Regions from separate parts of the Clostridium sp. HMP27 genome, predicted to be linked through region 2. Evidence: riboswitches for the same ligand, from Rfam matches in the RefSeq annotation. Region 2 holds a riboswitch; each other region holds the start of a gene.
The links. A riboswitch is a leader RNA that binds a small molecule or an ion and turns the genes downstream of it on or off. The one in region 2 is predicted to bind cyclic di-GMP.
Positions count from the first base shown of each region.

Region 1: linked by a shared signal. The riboswitch ahead of DP68_RS10670 (ketoacyl-ACP synthase III) and the one ahead of DP68_RS11665 (A24 family peptidase) in region 2 are both predicted to bind cyclic di-GMP.
Region 3: linked by a shared signal. The riboswitch ahead of DP68_RS15435 (histidine kinase) and the one ahead of DP68_RS11665 (A24 family peptidase) in region 2 are both predicted to bind cyclic di-GMP.

Region 1 is NZ_JMFY01000018.1:312,642-317,888, reverse strand. It holds gene DP68_RS10680 (hypothetical protein) at 1-74, shown strand, start outside; gene DP68_RS10675 (VanW family protein) at 116-1,399, shown strand; cyclic di-GMP riboswitch class I at 1,606-1,697, shown strand; gene DP68_RS10670 (ketoacyl-ACP synthase III) at 1,822-2,823, shown strand; gene DP68_RS10665 (methyl-accepting chemotaxis protein) at 2,890-4,422, shown strand; partial or broken gene DP68_RS10660 (amidophosphoribosyltransferase) at 4,686-4,865, opposite strand; gene thiC (phosphomethylpyrimidine synthase ThiC) at 5,001-5,247, opposite strand, start outside.
Region 2 is NZ_JMFY01000021.1:8,195-13,441, reverse strand. It holds gene guaA (glutamine-hydrolyzing GMP synthase) at 1-130, opposite strand, end outside; gene guaB (IMP dehydrogenase) at 192-1,646, opposite strand; purine riboswitch at 1,815-1,912, opposite strand; gene DP68_RS11665 (A24 family peptidase) at 2,058-2,801, opposite strand; cyclic di-GMP riboswitch class II at 2,908-2,992, opposite strand; gene groL (chaperonin GroEL) at 3,171-4,790, opposite strand; gene groES (co-chaperone GroES) at 4,831-5,115, opposite strand.
Region 3 is NZ_JMFY01000035.1:39,029-44,275, reverse strand. It holds gene DP68_RS15450 (Zn-dependent hydrolase) at 1-192, opposite strand, end outside; gene corA (magnesium/cobalt transporter CorA) at 522-1,481, shown strand; gene DP68_RS15440 (class I SAM-dependent RNA methyltransferase) at 1,586-2,716, shown strand; cyclic di-GMP riboswitch class II at 2,991-3,074, shown strand; gene DP68_RS15435 (histidine kinase) at 3,145-4,422, shown strand; gene DP68_RS15430 (response regulator transcription factor) at 4,419-5,039, shown strand; gene DP68_RS19045 (flagellin) at 5,136-5,247, shown strand, end outside.

The DNA.
Region 1 (5,247 bases), on a different contig from region 2:
TAGAAGAGCAAATATATGAAATTAAATACGAATCCCAAAAAATAGGCGAAATTATAAACTTTTTTTCAAAATAGATTTGTAATATATTTTTAATTTTAGGATGAAATATGAGGGAATGATGAAGGGAAAATATCGTGTTACTTTAGGTTTTAAGATTTTAGTATTCCAGTTTATCTCAAGTTTTTTAGGTTTAATAATTGGTTTTGTATGGGGATTAAATATGGAAAATGAGAGATGGAGTCAGTTGATTTATAGTGATATAAAAATAGCTGATATTGATCTGGGGGGTAAAACTAAGGAAGAAGCAAGAAATATAATTAATACTCAATACATAGATAATATATATAACAAGAAACTATATGTAACAATTGATGGTAAAACTTACTCTATAAACAAGCTTCAATTAATTAAAAGTTACAGTATTGATAGTGCCATTGATAAAGCATTTAGCTTTGGAAAGGATTTAAATATAATTAAACAGCATGAACTTATAAATCTTGGTAGTAATAAGGCATATAATTTAGATTTTACTTGTGATGACGGAGTAATTAGGGCATTCATAAGTAAAATTGAAAAAGAAATCAATAAAAATCCTATAAATGCAATAATAAAAATGAATACTGAAAGTAAAATACAAATACAAGATGATATAAAAGGTGCCATAGTTGAAAAAGAAAAACTTTATGAGTATATTAAGAGTATGATAGAATCAGGAACAAGCGGTGATATTTATATAAAGGCGCCTGTTAAAGAGGTAGAAGCTGAAATTAAAAAGTCTGAACTTTCTGGTATTAATACGTGCATATCGTCGTTTAGTACAAGTTTTAAATCGTCATCTTTTATGAGAGTTAATAATATTAAGGTTTGTATTAATGCTATAAATGGTACAATTTTAATGCCAGGTGAGACTTTTAGTTTTAATGATGTAGTAGGAGAGAGAACGAAAGAGCGAGGATATATGGAAGCCCCAGTTATAATTGATAATAAAATTGAATCAGGGATAGGTGGAGGTATTTGTCAGGTGTCATCTACCCTATATAATGCAATCTTAAAAGCAGGAATACAAAATATAGAGAGAATAAATCATTCATTACCATCTTCTTATGTAGAGCTTGGACTTGATGCTACAGTTGATTGGCAAAACATAGATTTTAAGTTTGTAAATACGCTTAACTATCCAATATATATAGAGGGACATACTGAGAATGGAAATTTATATATTAATATTTTTTCAAATTCTGATTTAAGTAAGAAAGTATATGTAATTGAAAACGATGTGAATAGGAATGATAGTGTCTATAAAGTGAAAGTCATAAGAAAAACATATGAAAATGGAATGCTCATTAATTCTGAATTTATTTCTAACGATACGTATGCACTAATATCTTCCAATCTCTAATATAAATAAACTTGAAAAACTACCATTCAACAGATACTGATGAGTTTTTTATTATATTTTAATAAGTTTTGTTAGGCATTAGATATGTATAGAAGTTGTATAATAATAGTACAATCAATAAAATATACTAAAGAAGTAGTAAATAATGCCGATTATATACTTGTGCATTAAATTCATGTAAAATATGTTAGTGAAATCCAAATAAATATTGAAAATAGCAAACCTATTGAAAAGTAGGGACGCAAAGCTATGGGTCTAATGGATGAATTATCAATCCGATGATTGCCAGGTTGCCAAAGTATTTTAATAGAACAGTGTTTTATGAATAAAGTTTATAATAAAGTGCTAAAGGTGCCCTTGTAGCAAAGGCTTCTTTAGCATTTTTTGTTTTTAAATATCATAAAATCAGGGAGGCCATAATTATGTTTAAAAATGTTTATATAAGAGGAATAGGGAGTTATCACCCCAAGAGGCTAGTCAAGAATGAATACTACATTAACCATTTTAAACGATATGGGTCAGAAAAGCATGTAGCCGGACTCATGAAAAAGCTTGGAAGAAGTTCAAGAACTTTAGCTAGTAAAAATGAAACAAGTATAAGCATGGGAGTAGAGGCTGCTAAAAATGCTCTTTCAAATGCTGGTTTAACGTCATCGGATATTGATGCCATAATAGCAGTTTCTGATACGCCAGAATATTTAACTCCATGTTGTGCATTAATATTAAAAAATAAGTTACAAGCAGAAAATGTTACTAATGTATTTGACGTAAATAATGACTGTGTAGGTATGCTTACTGGTATAGATATCGCGTCAAAGTATTTAAAAACTGATAAAAAATATAAAAGAATTTTAGTTGTTGGCTCAATGCTTATAAGTCCTTTTGCTCGTGAAGATGATATGGTTGTTTATTCATGTCTTGCAGATGGTGCAGCGGCTGTTGTATTAGAGGTAAAGGAAGAAAATCAAGAAAGAGGGTTATTAGGCTCCAGAGTATTTACAGATGATACATATAATGAAACCATTAGATTTCCTGCATGTGGTTTATCTAATGTACCAAGTGCTATTAAAGCACATGATAAAAAAATGGCATGGAACCCATTTGATTTTGGATTTCTTTCAGACAAATGGACAGAATTAATTACTGAGTTATTAAAAGAAAATAAATACAAACCAAAGGACGTTTCACATTATTTCATGTCCCAGTTTTCTAAATCTGATATAGAATTAACATTAAACAAGTTAGAAGCTTCTTTAAATAAGGCAACATTTGTCGGCGATAAATATGGGTATACTGGGTGTACAAGCCCTATCATGGCTTTAGATGACAGAGTAAGAAAAGAGAAGTTTAATAAAGACGATATACTAGTATTTTGTTCGGTAGCTGGTGGATATATAATGACTGCATTATTATATAAATGCTAGCAAAATTATTATTAAATATTAAGAAACTTATTGTACAAAAATATGTAATTAAACGGAGGATAATTTATGGCTAATAATGATGGGATTGTGAGCAATTATCAAAAGAAAACTTTAAGATTTGTTTTAATTCTCTATTCTATAAGTGCCTTGTTAGCAGGTATAACATTTGCAGGTATGAAGCTCTTAGGCTTATATAAAGAAGTGAAATGGGGCTATATTGTAATATTTACAGTACTAGTGCTATTAGAAGTGGTAATGTTTAGAGTCGTTTATAAATCAATATTAAAAGCTAATGATAATTGGATGAATCAGTTAAATATGTTTAAGCCAATTATATTAGTAATATCATATGTTAATTATCTTTATATTACTTTAATGATACCGTCAAAGGAATTATGGGTAAGTGTTTTTTACTTTATAATAATAGGAGCATTATTTTTAGATAATAAAATGAACATATTGTCTATAATCATAGGTTTAATATGTCAATTTATAATATTTAAATTTAATCCTTCAATTTTGCCAGATGATCAGGTAATTATAAGAGAGCTAATAGTAAGAAGTATAGTTATAACACTTATTTCTGCTGGAATTTATATTTTTACACTTTTTGCTTCCATGTTACTTAAAGATGTAGAAGCTAATGAGGATATGCTTAAAGAAAAAAATGATAGGATTTCGGGTTTATTTATTAAGATAGCTGAATTTTCAAATAGGTTATTAAAATCAAGTGATTTGTTATCAACTATGCTTGAAGAAGAAACTAATTCGATTCAAGAAATTGCTAACACTAGTCATGAAATAAGTGTAGATTCAAAAGAAATGTTAGATAAGTCATATAAAAGCAAGGATAGTCTAGAAATATTATTAGATATAAATAAAATGGTATCTTTGAAAGCTAAGGAGACTAAAGAGGTTTCTATAGACTTGGTTAGAGTTTCTAATGATAATGAGGAATCTTTAAGAAGTGTACTCTTTATTATGGAAGGCATAATAAAGAGTATAGAAGCAACTTATAATGCTATAAGAGTTTTAGAAGAAAGATCAGGACAAATGGATGAGATATTATCTGTTATAGGTAGCATTTCAGAGCAAACAAACCTACTAGCATTAAATGCTAGTATTGAGGCTGCAAGGGCAGGGGAAGCAGGTAGGGGATTTGCTGTTGTTGCAGATGAAGTTAGAAGACTTGCAGATAATAGTCAAAAGTCATTAAGTGATATAAGTACTATTGTCAATGAATTTAAAGAAAAGACTAATCAAGTACAAGGACTAATGGAAGATAATAATGACAAAATAGGTGTAGGAAATAAATTTCTTAATGAAACGGTTTCTAATGTAATTAGTATGATTGAAGATTTAAAGTTGTCTGGAGAAAATATAGATGAAATTAATAAATTAACAACTAACTTACTTAATGAAACAGAAAATGTAGTGGTTCTCAACTCTGATATAGTTGGAAAAACACAAAATACTATAAATATGTTTAGTACAGTAAGTGATTCAGTAAGTGAAAGTGCAGCTACAAGTGAAGAAATAGCTACTAGTGCTGAAGAATTAAAAAATATAGCTATTGCAATGAATGAATTAATTAAATAACTAGTGATTTTCAAAAGGGTTGAAAAACTATTATTACATAAGATAGCTTTTCAACCTTTTAAGATGCATCAAATATAATAAAAATTACTTAATTGCGATATATCAAAATAATCCCCAAAAGTCTATGAAGTCTCATAAATCAACACCCACAATATATATTACATAAAGCACTTTAAACATGCACTTTTTTTATGATCTAAAGTGCTTAAAAAACCATCTATGCCTATATATCCTAAACTATTTACTTCGATAAAGCTTCGTCATATAAAATTCTTTTTAATAAAGCCTAAAGTATAAGGTATGGATGAGACTTTAGAATATCCTAAAGCAGCAGGGGTGCCAGAGTCAGGCACTCCTATTACAATATCAGCTTCTACAGGACATTCTTTAAATAAGATCTCACCAGCTTTGAATCTTGAGTTATAAACACTAGTGCCATCAATCATATCTAAAACGCAGCTTTCTGAGCATTTATAACAGTACTTTCACCAAAGGCAGAGTATCGTACATGGCCTATGGCAGAAAAACCATTTATACTTTGTATTTATCAACATCATTTATTTGCATTTCATCACTTCCTAGTTATCTTCTCTTAAAATATTGATATCTTTTCCCTGCATTATTTTATTCATATTTCTCATGGAACACATTTTTCCGCACATAGTACAACTGTCCTCATGCTCAGGAGAAGATTCTTTTCTATATCTTCTAGCTTTTTCTGGGTCAATAGAAAGCTCAAACATTTTGTCCCAATTAAGTTCTTGTCTTGCTTTACTCATTTCGTTATCCCAGTTTCTAGCACCAGGAATATTTTTGGCTATATCG
Region 2 (5,247 bases):
CCTTTATTTTATCTATTGAATATGTGTATGGAATTATTTCGCAATATACATTATTTTCTCTTACTCTTCTAGCAATAAGCTGGTTGTACTGTCCACCGAAATCAACTACTAAAACTAATTCCTTTTCCATAGTTACCTCCTCAGGGGTTATTAATTATATATTAGTAATTCTAATTCTAATTTATCTTTAATTACTGTGATACACTGTAGTTTGGAGCCTCTTTTGTCATTACTATATCATGCGGATGACTTTCTCTAAGACCTGCTGATGTTTGAACTACAAATCTAGCTGTTTCATATAGGTCAACTAAAGTCTTAGAACCTAAATATCCCATACCTGAACGAATTCCACCAAGTAACTGGAATATTGTATCTGATACAAGTCCTTTATATGGTAATCTTCCTTCTACACCTTCTGGAACAAGCTTCTTATTATCTTCTTGGAAATATCTATCCTTACTTCCACAAGCCATAGCTGCAAGAGAGCCCATACCTCTATAAACTTTATAACTTCTTCCTTGATATATTTCAGTTTCTCCTGGAGATTCTTCGCATCCTGCAAACATAGATCCCATCATACAAACCTTAGCTCCAGCAGCTAGTGCCTTAACTATATCTCCTGAATACTTTAATCCACCATCTGCTATAACAGGTACTCCATATTTATTAGCTTCTTCAACACAATCCATTACAGCTGTAAGTTGTGGCACACCAACTCCTGCTACAACTCTTGTAGTACAGATAGATCCTGGCCCTATACCAACTTTTATACAGTCTGCACCAGCTTCTATAAGGTCCTTAGTTGCTTCTGCAGTAGCTACATTACCTGCAATAACTTGAAGCTCTGGATATACGCTCTTTATAGTTCTTACAGCTTCTATAACACCTTTTGAATGTCCATGAGCAGTATCTACAGTTATAACATCTACATGTGCATCAACTAATGCTTTAACTCTTTCCATCATATCCTTAGTTACACCTACAGCTGCACCACATAAAAGTCTGCCTTTACTGTCCTTTGCACTGTTAGGGAACTTTCTTACCTTTTCTATATCCTTTATAGTTATAAGTCCTTTTAAATTATTATCCTTATCAACTAATGGAAGTTTTTCTATTCTATGCTCTTTAAGTATTGCCTTAGCTTCTTCTATAGTTGTATTTTCTGGTGCTGTAATTAAATTTTCTTTTGTCATTACATCTGATATTTTCTTTGAATAATCTTGTTCAAATACTATATCTCTATTTGTTATAATTCCTACTAATTTTCCGCCCACTGTTACAGGAATACCAGATATTCTATACTTACTCATAAGTTCTAATGCATCTTGAAGAGTATTCTCTGGAGATAAGAAAAATGGATCAGTTATAACTCCGTTTTCTTGTCTTTTAACTCTGTCCACTTCCATAGCTTGTTGTTCAATTGTCATGTTTTTGTGTATTATACCAATACCACCTTCACGAGACATAGCTATTGCCATTTTGGATTCTGTAACAGTATCCATTCCTGCGCTCATAAGTGGTATATTTAAGCTAATAGTCTTAGTCAAATTTGTTTTAAGAGTAACACCATTAGGTAATATTTCTGATTTATTTGGAACTAAAAGTACATCGTCAAAAGTATATCCTTGTTTTAAAATGATTGCCATTTAATCCACTCTCCTTTATATTTTCTAATTTAATTTTATTACAGCTCATCGCATCTAAGGCTTTTAGAGTATTTACTTTTATTATTTTCCCTAAATGTTTAATTTATAGACAAAAAAACATGCTAATTTTACTTATTCTGTATAAGTGAAATTAGCATGTACAAATAATACACGTCTATTCTCACTCATAGTCAGGAATTTGCGGCTCCCGGTAGATACTCCCTGCCATATTCAGGGGATATATGAGTTATGTTTATATTTGATATGTTTCCTTCATTAATTTTAACTATTGACATTATTCTATTGAATTTTTCGTTATTTGTCAATTATTTTATTTCACATTATTAAATCTAAAAATACAATGTAAATGTTTAATAATATAACTTTCTATTAATCTCTGGTTACTCTATTTTATAATAAGTACCATGCTATAATATTTTGCCCCCAAAGTATGGTTATAATAGAAGCTAATACTATAAATGGTCCAAAGGGTATATAATCTTTTCTAGTTTTCCTCTTTAATGATATAAGAGCAAGTCCTATTAAGGAGCCAATAACAAAGGATAAAAATAGCATTAATAACGTTAGTTTAAATCCTAAAAACAATCCACATACAAAGCAGATTTCTGCATCACCCCAGCCCATGCCACCTTTAGTTATAAGTATTATTAACGCTAAGGTTCCTCCACCTATGATGCCTCCATATATGTAATTCATTACAGGTAGTCCCCTATAAGCATGAATAGCTAAAAAAGTTACCGCTACGATAAATCCTACCAAGGTAGTTTTAAAATAAATATTTGTAGTATCCAAATCAATCATTCCTATAACAATTAGGATACTTACCATTATAATATACTTTATGGCATCTATGGCAATACCATATTTTACATAAACTAACACATATAATATACCTGTTAAAAATTCAATTATTGGATATCTTTCAGATACTTTTTCTCTGCAATACCTACATCTTCCCTTTAACAAAATGTAACTTAAAATAGGAATCAAATCATAGGGCTTTAAATTGTTATTACAATTAGTGCAATGAGATGGTGGATATGCAATAGACTGATTTTTAGGCATTCTATAAATGCATACATTTAAAAAACTTCCAATTATAGTCCCAAAAATAAAAATAATTAAATAATCCATACTACTAAACCCTCTTATAAAATGATTTGCAAAAATACTGATTTTATTACAGACAACTAAAGCACTTTAATATGATAAATCCCTATACTTACAAAATAATCTTTCATAAGTATAGGGTCTGTTGCATCATTAACTCCATACACGCCTAGATGCCCAGATATAGCATGTACTTCAAAGCTTCCCTAAAGTTTATCTATAAACAAATTTTATCACCAAAAATCACTTGTTACAACATATTTCATATAACATCTAAGGTGAAGTTCTATAAGTATATACTGCATTTTTTATAACATCTTAAGATTTGTATAATGTAAAAATAAGCTTATAAAAAATAAAGCTGTGGATTTAATCCACAGCTTATATTTTATATTAATACATTCCATCCATTCCTGGTCCTGGCATTGGAGCAGGATTCTTTTCTGGCATATCAGCTACAGCAGCTTCTGTTGTTAAGAAAGTAGCTGCTACAGATGCAGCATTTTGAAGTGCTGATCTTGTAACCTTAGTTGGGTCGATTATTCCAGCTTCTATCATGTTTATATATTTATCATTTAAAGCATCATAACCCATTCCAACTTCAGAATTTTTAACTTTTTCTATTACTACAGAACCTTCAACTCCAGCGTTAGTAGCTATTTGTCTTACTGGTTCTTCAAGAGCTTTTCTTATAATGTCAATACCAACTTTGATGTCTACTACATCAGAAGTTAATTCCTGCATTTCTTTAAGAGCAGTTACATATGCAGTTCCACCACCTGGAACAATACCTTCTTCAACAGCGGCTTTAGTAGCTGCTAAAGCATCTTCTATTCTTAGCTTTCTTTCTTTTAATTCAGTTTCTGTTGCAGCACCAACTTTGATTACAGCTACTCCACCAGCAAGTTTTGCAAGTCTTTCCTGTAATTTTTCTCTATCAAAGTCAGATGAAGATTCATCTATCTGAACTTTTATCTGATGAACTCTATCATGTATAGCTTCTTTATTTCCTTTTCCGTTAACAATTGTAGTATTTTCTTTAGTAATCTTAACGGATTCAGCCATTCCAAGCATATCTAATGTAACGTCTTTTAAATCTCTTCCTAATTCTTCAGTGATAACTTCTCCACCAGTTAATACTGCTATATCTTGAAGCATATCTTTTCTTCTATCACCAAATCCAGGAGCTTTAACTGCTACACAAGTAAATGTTCCTCTTAATTTGTTAAGAACAAGTGTTGCTAATGCTTCTCCTTCTATATCTTCAGCTATTATTAATAACTTTCTTCCCTGTTGAACTATTTTTTCAAGTACTGGAAGTATATCCTGTATGCTAGTTATCTTCTTATCTGTTATTAATATATATGGCTCTTCAAGTACTGCTTCCATCTTTTCAGAATCAGTTACCATGTATGCACTTAAGTATCCTCTATCAAACTGCATTCCTTCAACAACATCTAATTCAGTTCCCATAGATTTTGATTCTTCAACAGTTATAACGCCTTCGTTTCCAACTCTCTCCATAGCATCTGCTATAAGCTTTCCTATTTCTTCATCAGCTGCTGAGTTTGCTGCAACACTTGCTATGTCTTCTTTTCCGTTTACCTGCTTTGAAATATTTTTAATTTCTTGTACAGCTTTTTCTACTGCCATTTGTATTCCACGTCTGATTAGCATTGGATTAGATCCTGCTGTAACGTTTCTTAATCCTTCTCTAATTATAGCTTGAGCAAGTAATGTAGCTGTTGTAGTACCATCTCCTGCTACGTCATTTGTCTTAGTTGCAACTTCTTTTACAAGCTGTGCCCCCATATTTTCATATGCATCTTCAAGTTCGATTTCTCTTGCTATAGTAACACCATCATTAGTTATAAGTGGTGATCCAAATTTTTTATCTAAAACAACGTTTCTTCCCTTTGGTCCTAAAGTAACCTTAACTGTATTTGCAAGCTTATCTACACCTGCCTGCATAGCTCTTCTAGCTTCTTCTCCAAATAATAAGCTCTTTGCCATATTACACTTACCTCCTAAATAGTTAATTTATATTTTCAAATTATTCTAAAACAGCTAATATATCATCCTGTTTTAATATTGTATATTCTATGCCATCAATTTTAACTTCATTTCCTGCATACTTAGAAAATAATATTTTATCTCCTACTTTTAATTCCATTACAACTTCTTTTCCATTAACCATTCCACCAGGTCCTACTGCTACTACCTCAGCTTCTTGTGGCTTTTCCTTAGCGGTTCCTGGTAAAACTATTCCGCTCTTTGTAGTTTCTTCTACTTCAATTCTTTTGATAACAACTCTGTCTCCAAGTGGTCTAATTCTCATTTTAAACCCTCCTTAAAATATTTATGTTTATAAGAATGAATCATCTCAAATAAATTGAGATGTATTAATTAATTTTTTATCATTAGCACTCACTATCAATGAGTGCTAATACAATTATTATAATAAAGAATA
Region 3 (5,247 bases), on a different contig from region 2:
AGCATACATATTTGCCAAGTCATCTGTTTCAATGATTGCACCAATTGCTGTCATTCTTTTCACAAATTCATCTCTTGCCTGAATAGATTCAGGGGATAGAGAGTATCTTGTAATACCTCCATGACCTGCATCACCGAATTTGGCAAAGGTTTTAATCTTCTCTTCTACTTTGTTCACGTCACAATAAAACATATAAAATATCTCCTCCTCAATTTGTTGTATATATATTTATATAAGGAATTATTTAAAAATATGTTGAAGGTATGTATAAAGTTCAAATAATGTTAATTTTTCAAAAACCTTAAGTAAAGAAGGAGTATAAGTATTTAGGAAATCCAACTTTTATAGAATTATATGAAGTAATATGTTCAATATATACTTTGTTTACTACTTAAAAAAGTAAGTAAACGTTTATACTAATAATATGTATAGAAAATCCCATAAAGTATATAAAAAAGGTGAAGCAAATTTTAATTGACAACTACATGACTAAAATTAATAATTAATTTGGGGGTGTATACGTGATTCGTACTGCTGTTATAAAAGAAGATTTAAAATTATATGAAGATATTTCTATAAATGAATTAGAAGATGAAGAAATAAGTTGGTATTGGATTGATATAGAAAATCCTTCAGAGGATGAAGAAAAAGCTTTAGTGGATGTATTTGGCTTTCATAAGTTATCCATAGAGGATTCGTTACAAATTCACCATAGACCTAAGATGGATTACTATGATAACTATGCTTTCTTTATATTCAACGCATTAAATAATGAGACACTTTTGTCAGAAAATGTAGGAATATTTATATCAGAAAGATTTATTGTTAGCCTGCATAGGGAAAACTGCAACGAAATAGATGAGGCATGGAATAAGTTTGTATGTAGTAAAAATAGATGGAATAAGGGACCTGTTGACGTAGAATATTTAATATTAGATAAAATAGTTGATGAGTTTTTTCCTGCTATACAAGAAATTGAAGATAAATTAAGTATAATAGACAGTAATGAGGAAAAAAAATCTGCACATTGTCTTATAAATGAAATATTTTCAATTAGAAATGACCTATTAAAATTACGAAGACTTATAACTTCTATGAGAGATTTGCTATATAGAATGTTGAATTCAGAAAGACTGAGTTGGATAAGAGATCATAAGGTGTACTTTGGGGATATTTATGATCATTTGCTTAAGTTATCAGATATGATTGAAGAAAGTAGAGAAATTACTGCGGATATAAGAGATAATTATATATCTACTAACTCAAATAAAATGAATATAAATATGATGGTGCTTACAGTTATATCTACAATATTTATACCATTAACTTTCATTGTAGGTGTATATGGAATGAACTTTGAAAATATGCCTGAACTGAAATGGAGATATGGATATTTTATAGTATGGGGGATAATGATACTCATAGGCGTTTTTATGTTTTTATGGTTTAAACAAAAAGGATGGTTTGATATTGATAAGTAATTTAAAATTGACAATATATAATTGATAATACATAATCATAATGGGAAATCTAAGTAAAACCTATTTATTAAAATTGAAATTGCTAATTAAAGGTGGAGATATATATGTATAAACTAATTGCAACGTCTACTTTTGGACTTGAAAAGGTAGTAGCTGATGAATTAAAAGAATTAGGATATGATAATTTAACTATAGAAAATGGAAAAGTAACCTTTGAAGGGGACGAAATGGATATAGTGACCTGCAACATGTGGCTTAGAACTGCAGAGAGAGTTCTTATAAAAATGGCAGAATTTAAAGCGGAATCTTTTGAAGAGCTTTTTCAGGGAACTAAAGAAGTGGAGTGGGGAGACATAATACCTATAACAGGGTTTATGCATGTTACTGGTAAGTCGGTTAAATCTAAACTTTATAGTGTGCCTGACTGTCAATCTATTGTAAAAAAGGCTGTAGTTGAATCTATGAAAAGAAAATATAGAATGGACACATTTCCTGAAAGTGGAGCAGAGTATAAAATTGAAGTGGCAATACTTAAAGATATTGTTACATTAACTATAGATACATCAGGACCAGGATTACATAAAAGAGGATATAGAGAACTTGCAGGAGAAGCTCCTTTAAAGGAAACATTAGCAGCAGCATTAGTACTTTTAAGTAAATGGGAACCTTCAAGAGTGCTTGCAGATCCTCTTTGTGGTTCAGGAACTATAGCCATCGAAGCTGCAATGATTGGAAGAAATATAGCACCAGGACTTAATAGAAGCTTTGTATCAGAACAATGGGATATAATAGATCAGGGCTTATGGGATGATATAAGAAAGCATGCTAAAAATTCAATTAATAATAAGGAATTCAGAATACTTGCTTCTGATATAAATGGAAGATTATTGGCTACTGCAAGAGCAAATGCTATAAAAGCAGGAGTTGAGGAAAATATATTCTTTCAAAAGATGGATGTAAGAGATTTTAGTAGTAAGAAAAGATATGGCTTTATAGTAACAAATCCTCCTTACGGCGAGAGAATTGGGGAAGAGAAAGAAGTTGAAGAGCTATACAAGGTTATGGGAAAGGTTTTTACAGATTTAAATGATTGGTCATATTTTGTACTTACCTCTCACCCTAAATTTCAAGAGTTATTTGGTGAAAAATCAAATAAAAATAGAAAGCTTTATAATGGAAGAATTCAATGCTATTATTATCAGTACTTAGGAGCAGAGCCTGAGAAAAAAAGATAACTTTTGAAGATAAGCAATTATATTAATACTAATTTTATAAATATATAAGTTATAATCGTAAAAAAAGGTAGTATAAAACATAATGTTTTTATACTACCTTTTAATAATATAATTGTAAGATTTTTATCAACAATAGGTCAATATATTCTACAAGCTTGTAACAGTATTGTCACAAAAATGTAACATTCTTATAATAAATTTAATTTATTTGTCAAGGTATACAAAGAAATGACGGAAAAAGCTTATAGAGCTAAATGGAAAAAATGGTTATAATTAGGATATCGGGAGTGATGATATGCATTCTTTATTTGGGCACTTAGAATGCAAAGAGCTAGTAGTGCACCCTACCGACTGAGAAATCAGGCGGTTTTTTGCGTATTTAAAATAATGTTAAAAGCTTTAAACTGCTACAAGAGAGGGGCCAATAAATGATCCATGAAAAACGAATAGAACAAGTTAAAAGTGCTGGTAATTCTTTTTCGATAGACAGAAAAAAGCTATGGACAAGTTATGGAAGTAAATTTGTAAATAAATTAAACAAAATATTTTCTTTAAATTATATTAAAAGTATTGGATTAAGAAGTGAAATAGATACTATTAGATATATTATGGACTTGTATTTAATGGTTGAAGAATTTAAATGTAATGATAGTTTGAAAAATATAATTGAAGTTTTTGTTGATTATACAAGAATGATAACTAGGAGTAGCTTAAGTTTTTTCTGGTTAAAAAGTAATATCGAAGAAGATATCTTTATGGTAAATACAGAAAAACATAATTTGAAATTAAACCTAGAGATTAAAAGTAAAATGGAAAGTTTATATGCCAATCTAAAGGATATGGAAATTTTATTTGAAGTGAAAATTTGTAATGAAACTTATTTAATTTCTGTAGTTAAATCAGTATCTAAAATTTATGGAATTCTAGGAATTAAAAAAGATAGTTTTGTAAATAACTCTAGTGCTTATGAAAAGCAATTGAAATTTTTATCCGAATTAAGTACTAGAACTTTTGAAAGACTTAGAATAGAGAGAAGTTTAAATCACATAATGATTACAGAAGAACAAAATCGAATTGCAAATGAACTACATGATACTGTATCTCAGGAACTATTTAGTATGGTATGTGGTGTTCATAATGTAATCAATAATTTAGATAATATGACTGAAGAAGAAGTAAAGGAAAACTTAGAATTTGTTAAAAGTACAGCCAGATATTCCTTGGGCGAACTTAGAAATGCAATATATAAGTTAAGCTCAAAAAAGAAAAAGGAACAAAGCTTTCGGCTAGAAATTGGAGAGTATTTAAATTGTTTATCAAATTTAAATTGTGTAAAGACAAATCTTAAGATTAAAGGTGATGAGTATACTATACCATGTTATTTGAAGCAAGCTTTATATAGAATAGTATGTGAAGCATCAGGAAATGCAATTCGACATGGTAAATGTACTATCTTAAATATTGATTTAATAATTGAAAATGATTTAATTAAAGTTTCTATTATAGATAACGGCATAGGATTTAATTACATTAAGCTTGATACAGAAAAAAGCTTAGGGCTTGGAATTTACAATATGCAAAGTCTAACAAAAGGATTAAATGGTAAATTCCAAATAAATAGTAAATGGGATAAAGGGACGGCTATTAATATAATTATACCTAAGTTATATATTATATCTAATGATGAGGAGGAAGTTCTATTATGAAAGTAGTTGTTATAGATGACCACCCATTAGTAATAAAAGGTTTAAACACAATTTTAGCACTAGAGAAAGAAATAGAGGTAGTGGGTGAGGCATTTGATGTAAAAAATGGAGTAGAAATTATCAAAAGTACTAGGCCAGATATAGCTCTCATTGATTTAAGACTCGGAATAAGCTCAGGACTGGATATAATATCTAGGTTGGAGAGAGAAAAATGTAACTGTAAATTCGTAATTCTAACTACTTCAGCTAGTGAAGAGGATTTTAAGAATTGTAAAGAAGCAAATGTAGATGGCTATATTTTAAAAAATGCTCTTCCAGAAGAAATATGTTATGCAATAAAAATCATATACAAAGGTAGAAAGTATTATGACCCTGGAATACTTGAAAACATTATGAGTGCAGAAAATGAAATTGCTATAGATTGCCTAACCTTAAGAGAAAGGGATGTGCTTATATCTTTAGGAAAAGGACTTAGCAATAAAGAAATTGCTAAAAAACTTTATATAACAGAATACACTGTGAAAAAACATGTAAGCCAGGTTTTAAATAAGCTGGAGTTATCAGATAGAACCCAAGCAGCAATTTATGCAGTAAGCAGTGGAATAATAAAAAATTGAAATATGTCCGCCTATATTGGCGTTTTTTTCATAAGTGTAATTAAAATTTTTATATGATTTGCAAGTACTAAAAAATTTATGGCGAGGAGGGAGCTTTTGAGAATAAATAGTATAAGTACATTAAATATATATAATAACTTAAAAAAAATTACTATGCTAAAAGAAAATTCAATTCAAAAGATATCCTCGGGACTAGGAATAAACAAAG